2 regions of the Pseudoalteromonas sp. AOP31-A2-14 genome follow, and region 2 is predicted to be linked to the other one. Evidence: riboswitches for the same ligand, from Rfam matches in the RefSeq annotation. Region 2 holds a riboswitch; the other holds the start of a gene.
The links. A riboswitch is a leader RNA that binds a small molecule or an ion and turns the genes downstream of it on or off. The one in region 2 is predicted to bind cyclic di-GMP.

Region 1 (8,926 bases), 1.8 Mb from region 2:
GAGATTTACCTTCTGATTTTGGCCGTTGGAGTGCTATCTACAGACGGTTTAATTTATGGTCCAAAAAAGGGATTTTGAATGAACTGTTTCGCGCATTATCTCGTGATGCGGACATGGATTGGGTCTTCATTGATGGCAGTATTGTCAGGGCTCATCAACATAGTTGCGGTGCAAGAACTGCTGACAATGAATCAATTGGAAAGAGCCGAGGTGGAAATTCTACGAAAATTCATCTTGCAGTCGATAGCGGAGGGTTGCCTGTTTATTATGAATTATCCTGTGGGAATACGCATGATATCGTCCATGCAGAGTCACTCGTAGCTAATTGCCCAACAAGTAATATGGTTGTCGCAGATAAAGGCTACGACAGTGAAAAACTGAGAGCGTTTGTTCGTGATAATAACGCTACACCCGTTATTCCACGTAAGGGCAACAGTTTAGTAGGCAATGAAGATATTGACTGGTGCATGTACAAATATCGGCACTTGGTTGAGAATGCATTTGGCCGTATTAAGCAATATAGAGGGATAGCCACGCGGTATGAAAAGCTTGAACGAAATTATCATTCAATGCTCGCTTTAGCATTTACTATGATGTGGCTACCAATGTGGGCTGATTGATATATGTACTACAAAGATCAACAGCCCCTAGTCAGAAAACTAAAAAAAAAGGCCCATCGAACACGGCTAATAATATGACGCTTAATTTTTTCCACATCAAATCCTATTAATAAAAACAGCAGCCATATTGGCTGCTGCTTTGATGTTTATTTTAATTAAGCGTAAGCTATTGAGTCTTCAGTCATGAAACCTGCAGAGTCAAACCCACCCATCTCTGAGTCAGAATCATTAATAATGTCCTCAATTACTGTAACTGTATTATTATCAGTAGCATAAACAGTTTCTTGCAACTCGGTTGCTGAATCTAGTCCTAATAATGCAACAAGCTCGGCTTCATAAGAGCCCTCTAACTCTTGGGTTGATTGTTCTGTAGCGCTCTCAGCAAAAGTTAAAGTATCTACTCCGATAGCGAAGAACATATCATCGTAGGTACCTTCTGACTGTGCAGCAACTTTATCCAATGATACATTTACATTGTAATCAACTGAACTTTCTCTATCAGCAACAAAGCCCTCTACACTGTTGAATTTAGATGCTGATAGGTCAACATCGACAACATGATCGCCATTATCGTCATTCATGTTTGCAATGATATCCAACCCTTCACCACCGAAAACACCTTTATCTGATTCATCAGTGAAGAAGGTATCATTCCCTTCACCGCCAACAAGCAAGTCCATACCGCTGCCACCGATTAGGATATCGTCTCCTTTACCTCCACTAAGGTAGTCGTCACCTTGTGCACCTTCTAAAAGGTTATCTCCGCTGTTACCTTGCAATACATCATTATATTGTGTACCAATGGCTCCCTCGAAATTAACTAGTTTATCAGCCTCAATAGAACCAGTTTTGACTGCTTGGAGTAGCTCAGTCCATGAATGTGTCAACTTGTCACTCATACTAATTGTAAAGCCCTGATCTAACCTTACATTGACCCCTGCACCATTAGCAGTTGTTCCATAATAGCTTGCTATATCGAAGCCATCACCACCATTCATAAAATCAGAACCACCCCCACCTTTAATTATATTATCACCAGACGAGCCCTGAATAACGTCCTTAAACTCTGTACCTGTAAAATTCTCAATACCTTCAAATGAATCAAAATCAATTGTACCAGCTGCTATTTTAGAATTGATTTCGGTCCAAGAGTAATCAAGTTTATTCTGATAATCAGTGGCCCAACCTTTATCCATGCGCACATAGACACCTTGAGAGTCAGTTTGCCCATAGTAGTTCAAAGTGTCGATACCTTCACCACCATCAACAAAATTACCCCAGCCCCCACCGGTCTTGATTAAATCGTCGCCCTCTCCACCGAATAAAGAGTTAGCACCTGCACCCCCATTAATATAGTCGTTACCGCCCATACCATTGATAATTTCATCAAGGCTTGAGCCTTGAATGATGTCCCCATATGAGGATCCAGTAAAATTGCTTATATTTTCAATGGCTTCATGATTGATTGTATCATTTGATATTCCGCTAAGCAGTTCTGTCCAGCTATAGATAGGTTTATTTGCTAAATCAGTAGACCAACCTTTGTCAAGGCGTGCGTAAATAGTATTCTCAGAAGATTGATAATCAATTACACTTTCAGAAGGTGCAGAGTTTTCGTTTGATGTATTCATTGTAAAGATGCCTCACATTTAAAATTAATTAATAGTAATGTTCAGCAACCCGGCTATCATCCTGATAGAACTTCCTTTAGGAGACCCGTGGCTTTCCGTCCTTGGCTCGCACCAAGTTTGGCTTTTTGATAAGGGTAGTTATATGCGCATCTCACACATAAGTTAAAATCACTTAAAGTGCTTATAAACACTATGTAGTACGATGCTATTCCATTTCGCAAAGTAGACTAGCAGTACAAAAAAAATAGTTCAAGCAAAAAGATACAATAAAATTCACTTATTTTCTGCGAAATAATGTTAACTTAATGAGTCAATCTATTAGTTGTAATAACTTTGAATCCAACAGGTAAGAGTTATGTAGGGATTGTTAATTAAAATAGTTTACATCTGCACATTTAAAAATTTGTATTTTTTTCAACGATATAACGATATATAGTAATTAAATAAATATCTGAGCTAAATTAATTCATCATAAGATTTTATCTAATTTAATTAAAAATTATTTTTCTTAATGTGGCAATAACTTTAAATTTATACTGATTTATGAAAGGTATCTATATTACTAGAGTGCAGTCTAGGCTTAATAGTTCCTAAATTCGGATAATAAGTGCAATTTCTCAGATTAGATGGCCAGCTGTTATAATTCGGCCATTTTCTCGCCAAAGGAAATTGCTTTAATGAAATATAAACAGCTGACACAAGAAGAAAGATACCAGATTTACGCGTTAATAAAAGCAGGAAATAACCAAAAGCAGATAGCTGAAGAACTAACTCGTTCACCGTCATCTATTTCTAGAGAGCTAAAACGCAATAAAGGACTTAAAGGCTATCGGCCTAACCAAGCCAATAACTTTGCTGAACAAAGACGTAAGTCATCTTTCAAAGCAAGTAAGTTAACAGAGGACGTCACTCACTGGATTAATAAATTGTTGCATGACGGACTTTCCCCTGAGCAAGTGGCAGGCCGCTTAGCTTTAGAGAAACAGGTCGTTTTACATCATGAAACAATTTATCAATATATTTACAGAGACAAGGCTCGTGGTGGCAAGCTACATAAGACACTCACTCGTGCATGTAAAAAGTATAAAAAACGCTATGGAAGCTATGATAAACGTGGACAGATAGTTAATCGAGTCAGCATTGATGAACGCCCAAGTATTGTGGATTCAAAGTCTAGGATTGGTGATTGGGAGGGCGATACAGTGATAGGTAAAGGGCGTAAAAATGCGCTTGTCACAATGGTTGAACGTAAAACGTTATATACAGTCGTTCACAGAATTGAAAGCAAGCATGCGAAAATAACAGCCGATGCGCTGATCACGTGTATGACACCATATAAAGGTAAGGTTATTACCGTGACGTTAGATAATGGAAAAGAGTTTGCTCACCATGAGCATGTTGCACAAAAATTAGAAGCTGATGTGTATTTCGCTCATCCCTATTCATCATGGGAGCGGGGCATAAATGAGAATACCAACGGCTTACTTAGACGCTTCTTCCCCAAGGGAACTGACTTTATGGCGCTAAGTGAAGCAGAGATACAGGCGGCAGTTGATAAGCTCAACCATCGGCCAAGAAAAACAAGAGGGTATAAAACCCCTCATGAATTATTTACGGGGCAATCAGAAGTTCTGGTGGCTGCATAATGATTGCACTTAATACTTGAATTCAAGGTTGATGAAACATTTATTTTTGATATATAACGCATGTTGTTAGCGCTTGAAAATATAGAAACTTTTTGAAGTAGCTCACACTTAAGATGTATTTCTACATATATACTTGATTATCATAATACAAAATATCTATCATTTTAATCATTAAATATATAGCCCTTTCAGTGTGTTTTAATTTGTTTTTATAAGATTTATTTTTACTATTACACAAAGTAGCTCTTACAGTTTCGCTTCCTTGCTACTTGCTTTGATTAGTGCGGCAGTGTATATATAATTTTCTCTTATATTCAATAAGAGAAAATCTATATTACTCTCCATTATTTTAAGGGAGCTTCGACTTATATACTGGGAAAATCTAAACCTATATCTTTGGTACTAACTTAATAACCCCCTCTTGAATTTTCATATCAAGAGGTAGCTTACTTAGTAAGGCGATTTTAGGATCATCTGTATTAAGTTTATAAACCGGGTTCACCGCTAAAAAACCATTAATAATTTGTAAGGCTTCATCGTTTAAAACCCCTAAGTTCCCCTTAAAGCCACCTGTATCAACACTCGAATCAAGTAGTTTAACGTTACGTAAAAACACCGCATTTTTCTCACTATCGTAAAATGGCGAGCCTTCAATTTGTAACTTTAAACGCACTGGGTACTCCAGTGCTAAAGCATTAATGACTGCGCTTGAATCGGCACCTAGCACTACAACATCACGATTATCTGGGCCCACGTTGACGCTTAGGTCATTAACATCAAACTGTACAGGTAACCCCATTAGCCTTATTTCTTCACTTAGTTTTGGCAACTGCTCAGTCAGTACTGATTCAATTTCACTATTGGTAAATGAATAAACCGATACACCATTAGTCGTGTTACAGGCGGTTAAAAATAAACATCCGATTAATAAAATATACTTCATTGTTTTTCCTTTTAAAAAAGCCGCCAAGTGATGAATGGCGGCTTTCAATCGTGTACTTATTGTATTTTATACAATATCAAATACCGCTTTTAAACGAGTTAGTGTGCCAGTATCAACTGAACCTTGGCTGAGTGCTAATACTTGCTTTAAGTAGTAATTTAAATCAGCATGTTCACCACGATGTTTATCATCCAGCATAGCCACTTGCTCAGCCATACGTGCAGCGCCTTCAGGGCTTGTTACGTTCGCTAAAATTTCCATTCTAACTAACAATTGCTCGAGGCTGAGTACTGTTTCAGTGTTACCTTGCCACTGAACTGGTATTGCTTTGCCTTGTGCTAATGCACTAAACAACGCAGTAAAATCGGCCTGTGCTGCTTTTTCTGTGATTAGTGCTAACTTATCGTCAATATTTAAAAGTAATTGCTGAACGCGCTTTGTAAGTGCCTTACTACTCTTAAGCGTAATTACTTTAGTGCGTAAATCGAGTAGTTGTGCTTTTTGATTGACAGCATCAAGTGCCTCTTCAAGCTCTACAAGTTGTGCGACAACAACCGCATCATCTGCAACTTGTTGTTGCTTTTGCTCTGCAAACTCTTCACTACGCTTTGCGAAAGTAGCATCATTAAACTGACGAAACTTTTGCCAAAGACTATTTTCAGCTTTCACACCCGCAAAACCAATTGTTTGCCATTGCTGCTGTAGTACCTTTAATTGCTGACAAGCACTGGCTAACTCATCACTTTGTGAAAATTGTTCGGCTTGTGCTATCAACTCACTTTTTGCAGCGGCATTAGCCTTATGAAATGCACTTAGCTCATTAAATACAGCTTGCTGATGAATTTTATACTGGCTTTGCATAGCCTTGTATACTTTTGGTTCAACATTACCAGCACTGCGCCACGCTTTATTAATACGATTGTATTGGCTCTCAAATTCTTTCCAATCAATGTCGCTACTAGCCGTATCTGTATTAGCTAATAACTGCATTTGTTCAATAATAGCTTGTCGTTTTGTTTTGGTAACTTCGCGCTGCTGTTCAAGCTGTGCAAAGTACTCTCTGCAGGGGGCAAATAGTAATTCTATTTTTTCATCGAACTCTTTACCTTGTAGCTGCTCTTGCTCAGTATCTAAACGACCTAATTCATTCCAGCGACGGCGAAGTGTTTTAACTTCATCTGCACGCATTTTAGGGTCGCTACATGGCTCTTTCAGCAGTACGTTAACTTCATTAAGTAATTCGTCACGCTTAGGTGCCGATGCATACTTTTGCCAATCGCGCGCATCGGCTAGCTGCTCTTCTAAGTCGGTTTTTATTTTATCTAAGCTGTACTGAAAGTTTGTGGTTAAACTTTCATAAAGCTCAGTAAAGCCTTTAAACACACCAAACGCCACATTAAAACGACCCTGCTCTATTAATCGTTTTACATCGCGGGCTTTACGATTTGCTTGTTGTTGATTTTTGGTTAGTTTTGTAGTCAGTGGTGCAATGTCACTTTGCCACTGTTTGTTATGCGCTTTAAGCTGGGCTTTAAAAGGTTTCTGTAAACTTGCTGGCAGTTGTTTTAAAGGTGAGTTTGCTGCCTTATACGCCGCTTCATATTCGTCGGTAATCGCATCATAGGTTGTAATATCAACCTCGTGGCTGATTTCACCCAGTGTTGCAAAAGCCATTTTATAATCGCTGATCGCTTGGCTAAGTTTCGGTAACTCCGTTACTCGTTGAAATAATTCATTTAATTTTTTAATTGTCTGCGACTTTTCAGCACTTGAAGTTAATTCACTCTCGGCTATCGCAGTCTTCGCTTGTGTTACTTTTGCTTCTAACCAATCTTGCTGAATTTGTTCTGGCCCTTCTAGACCAAGTTGTAGAGCATTTTCAATCTCTTCACTAAGTGCTTCAAGGTTCGCAAGCGCTAATAGTTCCCGCTGTTTTTGTAAAAGTAAAGCTTGCGCTTGTTGATGCATTTCGCTTAGTCGCGCTATGTGCACGTTTAATTTTTTAGTGAGATCTTGGTACTTTTTATCCAAGGTTTTCACCTGCTCGTTACTTAGCCATTTAAGCTCGAGTGCTTGCCACTTCGCAACCAGCTCATTATTTTGCTCATTAACCAGGGTATATTCTTGTTTATCACGCAGAGCATTTAACTTAGCCAGGATAACCCGTGTTTCATTTTGTACTTTTATAGGCATTTCCAGCGCTAACCGCTGGTTATCTAAATGCGTTTCCAATGCTACTTTCGCTTCACCTTGGGCATGCTTTACTAAATTTTTAGCAAGTTGCTGGTTTATTACCAATTCAACAAGCTGTTGTTGCAACTCAACATTACCTTCTTTAAAGGCTTTTTCAATTAACTTCGGATTAGATAAGCGTTTTAAAAGTTTAACTCTAACCTGAAGCTCTTTTTCAGCAAAGGCGAGTTTTTCAAGTGTTTTAGCAGGAGCAAAGCGCTCAATATACTCATTTTTAATATCACTTGATAGTTTGCTTTCATTACTTAAGAGCGCATTTGAAATATGTTGCTCAGCTAAATCTTTTAAACTTTGATCTTGCTTATAGGCTTGCCACCAAAGCACTAAATCATTAACTTTATTGAGTGCTTTTTTACGGATTTCAGCGGAGCTGTCGTCAATAGCAAGCGTATTTAAAATGATCGCATCACGTTCAACATCAAGATTTTCGATGGCGTCTAAACGCACTTGCTGCTTAGGGTGCTTCCATTTTGGAGTAAAGAGGTGTTTAAAGATCATGTTCACTAAACCTTGCTATTTCATTATCAGCGGAAAATTCTTTTTGCAGTTGTGCTTTGCTCTTTTGCACCATTTCACCATTTTCGCCAATAGTAAACTGCTCGTTTGTTTTGGCTTTTTTAGCTTGGTAAAGCATCACTAACTGCACTGTTTGCTCTTTTTGTGTATCGCTTAACACTGTTCCGTCAGGCCACTTCCCTGTCGCCGCGCCGTACTGAAGGCGCTCAAATAATTCGGGGGTAATTGTATTTACAAGATTGTCGATATTCATGTCATTTTTTCTTTTTTAAAGTCACTAAGATAACGCGATTTATTAAGTACCATATACAACCAACGCCAATTGCAGCGGTGCAGGCATACCAAGATAAGGTTTCTGGCTCTGGATGCAAGAAATACAAACAAAAGAATCCACCTAAAAAAATAAAAAGCGCAAAAAATGAATGATTCATAAATTTTTGTTGTTTTTCGATCTTCTTTTCACGAGCTAATTGCTGACGCTGCTCTTCATTAAGCTCCGCTACATTACTCTCACAGTGAGGGCACTGCTGGTGTTTATCTGATATTGACTTATCACAACTAGGACAACGAACAATCGCCATATCTATCTCCATACTTCGCATAAATGTCTACGCATAAAAAAGGCGCCTTGCGGCGCCTTTTATTGTACTTGTTTTATTTGTCGTTGTCTTTTTTGAATTTGACCCAGTACTCATCTATTGACTGTCTCATTTCTTTTCTTAGTAGCATAATGCCAAATAAGTTAGGTAAAGTCATAACTACAATAGCCACCGCCGCAAGCTTCCAAACTAGCGTGGTGTCTGCAAATGATGCCCAAAAGAAGCCCGCAACATAAAAGACTCTATATGGCATAACTGAACGATGACCTAGTAGATAAATCATCGCGCGATCGCCGTAATAAGACCAGGCAATTGCTGTAGAAAACGCAAATAATAATAAACCTATAGAAACTATATATTTACCGCTATCACCAAAGTAGCCGCGCGTAAATGCATACGTTGTTAGCTCCGCGGAATGTACGAGCGACTTACCAATTAAACTAATGCTTTCATCGGTAGGTAATCCCTTAACCACTTCAACTGTCCCAGAGTATTTATGTTTGTCAGTAATACCAAAGCGAATATCTTCACCAATTGAACGAGAGTGAAGTACAGTAAAGTCACTATTAGTAGCAATACCATTTTCAACTTCGATGTTACCGTTATAAAGCTCAATGGTGCTGTCTTTACCATTAAGGTAGTTATAAAGCTGCTCGCGATTTTCTTCATTCGCTTCTGAATAACTGCCTTTAATAATACTCATTGAAGAGCGTTCAAA
Region 2 (8,926 bases):
AATAATGTACCACCATCGGCTTCTTTAAATAATCCAGAACGTTGCTGACGTGCACCGGTAAAGGCACCTGCTGCGTGACCAAAAAACTCACTTTCCATTAGTTCGGCAGGGATCCCTGCACAGTTAACAGCAATGAAAGGTTGCTCGCTGCGAGGACTTTGCTGATGTATTGCCCGTGCAACTAGCTCTTTCCCTGTACCACTTTCTCCTAAAATAAGTACCGCCCCCTGCGCAGTCGCAACTTGTGTTATTTGTTGATACAAGCGGCGCATAGCCCGACTTTTACCAACCAAACCAGCTGGACCATCTTCTTGACGCTGCCTAAGTTGTTGTACTTCTGTACGCAACGCTTTATGCGCTAATAAACGCTGCACCGACAAAGCCAAATGTTCTAAATCAAGCGGTTTTGTCAAAAAGTCATCGGCCCCCAGTTTTAAGGCGTTAACCGCTTGGCGAACAGTACCAAAAGCAGTAATGAGCAGTAATGCGGGTGGCTCTGCTTGCTGCTTTAAGCGCTGCAACAACTGCATACCATCAATACCTGGAAGTCGTATATCGCTGATAACTAGATCAAACATCAGCTCTTCAAGACTACCAAGGAAATCTTCGGCACAACCATATGCTGTCACTTTATAACCTTGGCTGACTAGCTCTTCTTGTAATAATTCGAGTAAATCGGGATCATCTTCCACTATAGCTACTCGGTAAGGTGAAAAGCTGCTCATTGATGAATATCCTGCTCAGTAAGAGGTAAAGTTAAGGTTACTTCGCAGCCACCAGCGGGGTTATTTTTTAAGTTAACCGTCCCATGATGCTCCTGCATTATTTGCTGGACAATAGCCAGCCCCAGGCCCGTGCCTTTACCCTGTGGTTTAGTTGATACGAAAGGGTTCATCATTTGCTCACTAGTAAGGCCTTTTGTTAAACCAGTGCCATCATCTTGAATACGAATATAGAGTTCATTTTGTTGTTTTTCCGATATAATCACAACTTGGCTTGTGGCGGCTTGACTCGCATTTCTTAACACGTTAACAATCGCTAGTTCCAGTCTAGGTATATCTACATGGAGAATAATTTCAGGGCAAGGAAGTTGTATTTCGGGTAGTTTTTCTTCATCTTGTAACTCATAACTAATACTTTGAATAGCTTGCTGCAGCAGTGATAATAAAGCAATACGCTGCCAACTTGCTATGGGCGTATGTGCGAATGCTTGTAGTTGCTTTACCATGTGATTAAGGCGTAAAACTTGCCCACGAATAGCCTTTAATTGCCGTTGACTATCGGCATCTGGATGCTGGCGCAATAACCGTTGTGCACGACCATCAATGACACTCAATGGGGCACCTAATTCATGGGCCACACCACTGACCACCTGGCCAATTGCAGCCATAGTTTCTTGCTCTTTAAGTTGCCGTTCTGTGGTATTGATTTCATCAAGCATATGATTCAACCCTTTAGCTACCTCTTGTAGCTCAATAGGTCCCTGTGGTGGCGCCCGGTAACGTCTATCGCCGCTGGCAACACGGCGCATACTGGTGACTAGTTCATTAATTGGATGGCCAATCACTCGTTTATGGCCACGCCACATTATTAATAAACTGAGTAACGCCAAAGCCAGCCAACTTAGCCAAGCTAAAGTAGACAATTTTGCCAGTGATTTTTCAAAGTCACTAGCCTTACGGCTAATTTGTAATAAGCCGTGAATTTGACCACTTCGATTAATAATTGGTAAAAAATGAGAAAATAAGGATTGTCCTGATACTGAGCGATAACCATCCTGCTGCTGGCCGGTACTCACGACTTCTGAGGCGAGTTGACTATCGGTTAAATCACGCTCAATCACTCCAGTGGCAGCCACTAATCGACCATCAACGTCGTAAATCGAAGCACCATATACTCGACCAATAGTAAATACCGACTCCAAATGCGCATTGATAGCATCTGTATCTTGATTTAATAACGCGTCGCTAATAGGTATACGTATGGCACGCCCTATTAGCTCTAAATCTGTACGCATACTCGTTGTGACTAACTCATTGGTGAACGTCAAGCCAAAACGAATGGCTAACCCGGCTAGTAATAACATAGGTAATACAACAAAAAACAATAAGCTACGTTGCAAGCTACCACGATGCAAATGGCGAAAACTGGTTAAATTTGTCACAACCCCTCCTAATGTGTGTCAATAGTATACACAACAACCTTACTGCAATAAAGTTACACTATATAAAGCAAACAACAAAAACATTAAAATCAACAGCTTAACTAAAACATACAAGTTGGCACACTCTTCGCACCCTATTAATGAACTCAACTAAAAGGAGTAACATCTATGAAAAAGAACACTATTGCACTATGTATCGCCGCATTATCTTTATCTACTGCTGCAGGTATGGCCAATGCCAACTCAGGTGCGCCACAACAAATGCAACAGCAATCGGTTGAGATGAGTGACGCTAAATTATTAAAATTCAGTATGGCTATGGACTCAATCAGTCAAATAAATAGCAAGTACGAAGCTAAATTTCAGGGCGTTGAAGATACCGAGAAAGCGCAGGAAATTCAGCAACAAGCACAAAGTGAAATGCTTGAAGCGGTAAAAAAATCCGGTTTAAGTGTTGAAGAATACAGCGTTATTGCACAACAAGCGCAACAAGATGAGCAATTACGTGACCGCATACTAAGTATGTCACGTGATAGCGAATAATTAACGTTAAAAGTGCAGCGTGTGTTGATGCAGATTATATGCATTAACACGCGCCTATTTGTATAAAAGCTTAATATGCTCAGTCACGAGCTATAAATACGATTAAGCTTTCTTTATTTCATCCCTTTTCCTTCTTACTATAGTTATCTATTTAAAAGCATAATCTGCAAAGAAAATTGCGCTATACTGACGCAAATTTTTTTCAAGTAGGTCGCTATGGCTCTTAAATCTACTATCATCAAAGCGCAATTATCGCTAAGCGATATGGACCGCCACCTTTACCAAGACTTTAATTTAACGTTGGCGCAGCATTCATCTGAAAACGCACAACGCTTAATGGTACGTTTACTTGCTTATGCACTAAATGTGTGTGAAGGGCTTGAGTTTACTAAAGGCTTATCTGCTGACGATGAGCCTGAAATTTGGCATAAAAATTATAGCAATGAAATAGAACTATGGGTTGAGCTAGGTTTACCTGATGAAAAACGCGTTAAAAAAGCCTGTAATAAATCTAAAAATGTAGTGCTGTATACTTATGGTGAAAATAACCAGGCAGTTTGGTGGAAAAAATATCAACAAAAACTGCACGACTTTAAAAATTTGAGCATTTTTAGTTTAGACTTTGCTGCAACACAATCACTAGCAGAGTTAGTTGACCGTAATATATCACTAACTATTACTATCCAGGATGGTGATGTATGGGTAAGCTCTGATTCAGCTAATATTGAAATAAAACCTGTACAATTAATGTAATGCTAGATTCACTAAATTAAGAGGGTATATGACTGTTAAACAAGTTGTGGTATTACATGGTTTGTATATGTCGGGCTTTGTAATGCGCCCTTTATGTTCACAACTCGAAAAGTCTGGGATGAATATCCTCAATCTTACTTATAGTACACTGTATCCTGATCGCGCAGCTATTTTTGAACAGCTTGATACTTTTATAGATAATAAAAGCACTGCCCTTGTGTGCCATTCAATGGGAGGGCTTGTGGCGCGAGCATACCTTGCTGAAGGCTCACTCCAAAGCCAAAATGTTGAAAAAGTAATTACTTTAGGTACACCACATAAAGGCAGCCATATTGCGCAAAAAATGCAGCAAAAAGGCTTTGATGTATTTTTAAAAAATAGTGTCGATTTTTTACTTTCCGAAAATGGTGACTGGCCTTTTAACGCTAAGTTATACAGTATTGCGGGCGACTTACCTATTGGCCTTATGCCTTTAATCGCCAAAGGCAGTCAATCAGATGGTACGGTACTCCTTAACGAAACAAAAATTAATGGTATGGCTGAACACAAGGTATTTCACTTAAGCCACACCAGTATGATTTATTCACGACAAGTAATGAATTACATTACTGAATTACTACTTAAAAAGTAGTCACCGCCTTAACTTACTACGATCCACACCGTAATAACTCTTGAATTCAAGTATTAAGTGCAATCATTATGCAGCCACCAGAACTTCTGATTGCCCCGTAAATAATTCATGAGGGGTTTTATACCCTCTTGTTTTTCTTGGCCGATGGTTGAGCTTATCAACTGCCGCCTGTATCTCTGCTTCACTTAGCGCCATAAAGTCAGTTCCCTTGGGGAAGAAGCGTCTAAGTAAGCCGTTGGTATTCTCATTTATGCCCCGCTCCCATGATGAATAGGGATGAGCGAAATACACATCAGCTTCTAATTTTTGTGCAACATGCTCATGGTGAGCAAACTCTTTTCCATTATCTAACGTCACGGTAATAACCTTACCTTTATATGGTGTCATACACGTGATCAGCGCATCGGCTGTTATTTTCGCATGCTTGCTTTCAATTCTGTGAACGACTGTATATAACGTTTTACGTTCAACCATTGTGACAAGCGCATTTTTACGCCCTTTACCTATCACTGTATCGCCCTCCCAATCACCAATCCTAGACTTTGAATCCACAATACTTGGGCGTTCATCAATGCTGACTCGATTAACTATCTGTCCACGTTTATCATAGCTTCCATAGCGTTTTTTATACTTTTTACATGCACGAGTGAGTGTCTTATGTAGCTTGCCACCACGAGCCTTGTCTCTGTAAATATATTGATAAATTGTTTCATGATGTAAAACGACCTGTTTCTCTAAAGCTAAGCGGCCTGCCACTTGCTCAGGGGAAAGTCCGTCATGCAACAATTTATTAATCCAGTGAGTGACGTCCTCTGTTAACTTACTTGCTTTGAAAGATGACTTACGTCTTTGTTCAGCAAAGTTATTGGCTTGGTTAGGCCGATAGCCTTTAAGTCCTTTATTGCGTTTTAGCTCTCTAGAAATAGATGACGGTGAACGAGTTAGTTCTTCAGCTATCTGCTTTTGGTTATTTCCTGCTTTTATTAACGCGTAAATCTGGTATCTTTCTTCTTGTGTCAGCTGTTTATATTTCATTAAAGCAATTTCCTTTGGCGAGAAAATGGCCGAATTATAACAGCTGGCCATCTAATCTGAGAAATTGCACTTATTATCCGAATTTAGGACTACAATCATATGCAAAACGAGTAGCTAATGTTGCGTTAGATCATACTTTATATGATTTTTTTATTACCTACACCTCTAATAGTGGTTTTTTACAAAGCGGACCCCATCTAATATAGGGTGATTGATTAAAACTATCACCCTAATTTGTTTTAACCATTTTACGAAAGTGAATTAATAGACAATACTAAATGTAAACATCTTAACGGTTATTTAAGGAGAGAAATATGTCACAGGTAAACGCTATTGGTCTTAACAGTGCTAAAAGTGAAGATATCGTAAAGTCACTCAATACCTTATTAAGCAGTTATCAAATTCAATATATGAATGCGCGCGGCTTCCATTGGAATATCAAAGGTCGTAACTTTTTTGAGTTGCACGTTAAGTTTGAAGAGATTTATAACCTACTGCTTGAAAAAGTAGATGAAGTAGCTGAGCGTATTTTAACGTTAGATGGTGCACCTATCCATGCATTTTCTGAATACTTAAAAGCAAGTGAAATACAAGAAGCTAAAAATATCAGTGATGGCACGGCTGCTGTTGAAAACCTACTAGCAGGCTACAGTACACTAATACAAATGCAGCGTGATATTTTAGTGCAAGCTGGCGAGGCGGCCGATGAAGGTACTTCGGCATTAATGAGCGATTATATTAAAGAACAAGAAAAGCTAGTGTGGATGCTAAAGGCTTACCTAGATTAAGCCACAGGCCTGACACTGCAACATTAAACTAAAATTAATAAAAACATCGCCTACATTATTATGGCGATGTTTTTATATGTCTAACTTAGCTTTGCAATAATGCGATAAAAAATGCCATTTCGAGGGCTTTTTCTTCTAAGCTTTTGAACCTTCCTGATGCGCCGCCGTGGCCAGCATCCATATCCGTTTTAAACACTAAAATATTATCGTCCGTTTTATATTCGCGCATTTTCGCCACCCACTTCATCGGCTCCCAGTATTGCACTTGCGAGTCGTGTAAACCGGTAGTCACTAAAATATTAGGGTAGGCTTGGGCTTTAATATTGTCATACGGTGAATAGTTAGAAATAACATTATAATATTCAGCGTCGTTAGGATTCCCCCACTCGTCATATTCATTAGTGGTAAGCGGAATTGATTCATCAAGCATGGTGGTTAGTACATCCAAAAATGGCACATGGCAGCCAACCCCTAAATATAGCTCGGGTGCTTGGTTAACCACTGCGCCCATTAATAAGCCACCCGCACTGCCACCAGATGCAAATACCTTATCTTTTGCTACGTAGTTTTGGTTCACTAATGCTTTTGTAACATCAATAAAGTCACTAAAGCTATTTTGTTTATGCTGCATTTTGCCGTTTTCATACCATTGCCTACCCAGCATTTCAGAGCCTCTGACATGAGCTATTGCATATACAAAGCCGCGGTCGAGCAAGCTTAGGGAGCTGCCCGAAAAGCTCGGATCAATAGTAATACCGTACGCACCATAGCCATATTGTAATAGCGGATTGGTGCCATCTTTTTTAAAGCAATCTTTACGATAAACAAGTGATACGGGTACTTCCTCGCCATCACGGGCGGTCACAAACATGCGTTCTGAGGCGTAATTTAGGCTGTTAAAATCACCCAATACTTGTTGCTGTTTTAATAGTTTCTTAGCGCCATTACTTAAGTCAACCTCATATAGTGAACCTGGCGTAGTTAAGCTTGAGTAGTAAATCCGCGCAAAGCGGGCATTCGGCTCAGGGTTAACTGCAATAGCAGCGTAATAGCAAGGATCTTCAAATTTAAGTACTAAACGTTGCTGATCTTTATTAACCACCACAAAGCGAATTTGGCCTTGCTCGCGCTCGGTAAGTACTAGGTAGTCGTTAAATATCTCGACTCCTTCAAGTAGCACATTTTCACGGTGTTCAGTATGGGTTTGCCACTGAGCTTTATTATGAATTGTTTGTGCTGTTGCCGTCATTAATTTAAAGTTTTTGGCCTGCCAATTACTCACTATATAATAAGTATCGCCCAGCTTATCAATATCAAATTCGTGATCGTCTTCGCGCGCTATTAACTGTTTAAATTTACCTAACGGTTGATTAGCATCAAGCACCCAAGTGTCGTTAGTTTGCGTGCTAGCCAAATCAATAATAATTAAGCTTTCGTCGCGACTTTTACCTAACCCCATGTAAAAGCTGCGATCGTGCTCTTCATATACTAATACGTCTTTTGCTTGTTCAGTGCCCAATATATGGCGATACACTTGAAAGCCCAATAAGGTTTGAGCATCTTTTTTGACATAAAAAACAGTTTTATTGTCATTACCCCACACCACTTCGCCTTCCGTGTTTTCAAGCACGTCTGCAAGCTGTTTATCATCATTAATATGCTTAAATTTTACAGTGTAAATTCGTCTGCCGTCAGTATCATCAGAATAAGCCAACAGTTGCTCATTAGGGCTAACCGCTATATCGCCAAGCTCATAAAATTCAAAGCCTTCGGCTTGGGCATTTACATCAAGTAGTAATGCTTTATCAGATGCCTGCATATTAGTACTGCGGTAGTGGCGCGCATATTCATCATCACCGCGCACTTCGCTGTGGTACCAATATTGGCCGTCTTTAACTGGCACGGTATTATCGTCTTTAACGATACGCCCTTTTAACTCAGTAAAAATTTGTTCTTTTAGCGGTGAAATAGCCGCGAGTTGAGCTTCACAATAATCATTTTCAGCTTTTAAGTGCGTTAGTATCTCTTGGTCTTGGCGATTATCGTCACGCATCCAATAGTAGTTATCTATCCGAGATTGCTGATGTGTTGATAATGTGTGCTGTTTTTTTCGCGCAACAGGGGAGTTTTCAAGTAAAGACAATAAGTTTGTTTGAGCCACAGATAAACCAATTTAAAATTATGATTAACTGAGTTTATCATAATTTTAAATACGCAGAAAAAAGCCCACTCAAGTGAGTGGGCCAAAACAATGCTAAAATAGCATTAGGGGGAAACAGTTAATGCAAAACTTGTTGCCAAGCCAAGGTCTACAACGATCTATGGCCTGTTTTAGGCTGTAATACTTTTAGTAAGTAAAAATAAAGACCTTTATTAGTAGGACGATTGATATACAACACGAAGAAAAACTCGTTGTACAGCGGCTCCGTTATCTTAGCTTTACTGTTACATAAAGCCTTAGACCGGAAACTTTGCGTCCTAACCTTTCAGCTAGTTTGCCAAAACTAGCTGAAGTATAATTTGGCCATTATTACAAATCAAACAAAAGAATGTAATCGCCATAAAAAACCAATACTTAACACTTAAAAAAGCCAGTGCGATGGCACTGGCTTTTTAACCGAGTCTATTATTCGCTTTTTTCCAACAAACTAGCTGTTTGCTGGCGCGTTCTTTTTAGCTGAGAATATGCCTTTAACTTTTGCAAAACCTTTTTTAAATACTCCGCCCACATCGGTTAATATCATATATAAGCACGGCACTAAAAGCAGTGTAATCAAAGTAGCAAACATCACCGCAAAACCAAGCGCGACCGCCATTGGGATAACAAATTTAGCCTGTAGACTCGTTTCAAACATAATTGGTAATACACCTGCAAAGGTGGTAATTGAGGTTAATAAAATAGGCCTAAAGCGCGCACAACCCGCTTCAATAACAGCATCTTTAATCGCTACGCCCTCACGGCGCGCTTGATTGACAAAATCAGTCATAACTAAAGAGTCGTTTATCACCACC

Region 1: linked by a shared signal. The riboswitch ahead of ACT3S9_RS08935 (calcium-binding protein) and the one ahead of ACT3S9_RS00675 (S9 family peptidase) in region 2 are both predicted to bind cyclic di-GMP.

Annotation. Positions count from the first base shown of each region.
Region 1 covers NZ_JBQSXI010000001.1:1,942,737-1,951,662, forward strand. The annotation lists gene ACT3S9_RS08930 (IS5 family transposase) at 1-620, shown strand, start outside; gene ACT3S9_RS08935 (calcium-binding protein) at 776-2,251, opposite strand; cyclic di-GMP riboswitch class I at 2,292-2,383, opposite strand; gene ACT3S9_RS08940 (IS30 family transposase) at 2,929-3,897, shown strand; gene ACT3S9_RS08945 (DUF1439 domain-containing protein) at 4,286-4,840, opposite strand; gene ACT3S9_RS08950 (DUF349 domain-containing protein) at 4,907-7,591, opposite strand; gene ACT3S9_RS08955 (YeaC family protein) at 7,581-7,862, opposite strand; gene ACT3S9_RS08960 (hypothetical protein) at 7,864-8,190, opposite strand; gene ACT3S9_RS08965 (alanine/glycine:cation symporter family protein) at 8,264-8,926, opposite strand, start outside.
Region 2 covers NZ_JBQSXI010000001.1:155,088-164,013, reverse strand. The annotation lists gene ACT3S9_RS00710 (sigma-54-dependent transcriptional regulator) at 1-725, opposite strand, end outside; gene ACT3S9_RS00705 (sensor histidine kinase) at 722-2,164, opposite strand; gene ACT3S9_RS00700 (DUF4168 domain-containing protein) at 2,333-2,707, shown strand; gene ACT3S9_RS00695 (YaeQ family protein) at 2,924-3,460, shown strand; gene ACT3S9_RS00690 (lipase family alpha/beta hydrolase) at 3,489-4,091, shown strand; gene ACT3S9_RS00685 (IS30 family transposase) at 4,158-5,126, opposite strand; gene ACT3S9_RS00680 (Dps family protein) at 5,441-5,914, shown strand; gene ACT3S9_RS00675 (S9 family peptidase) at 6,000-8,075, opposite strand; cyclic di-GMP riboswitch class I at 8,330-8,424, opposite strand; gene ACT3S9_RS00670 (efflux RND transporter permease subunit) at 8,563-8,926, opposite strand, start outside.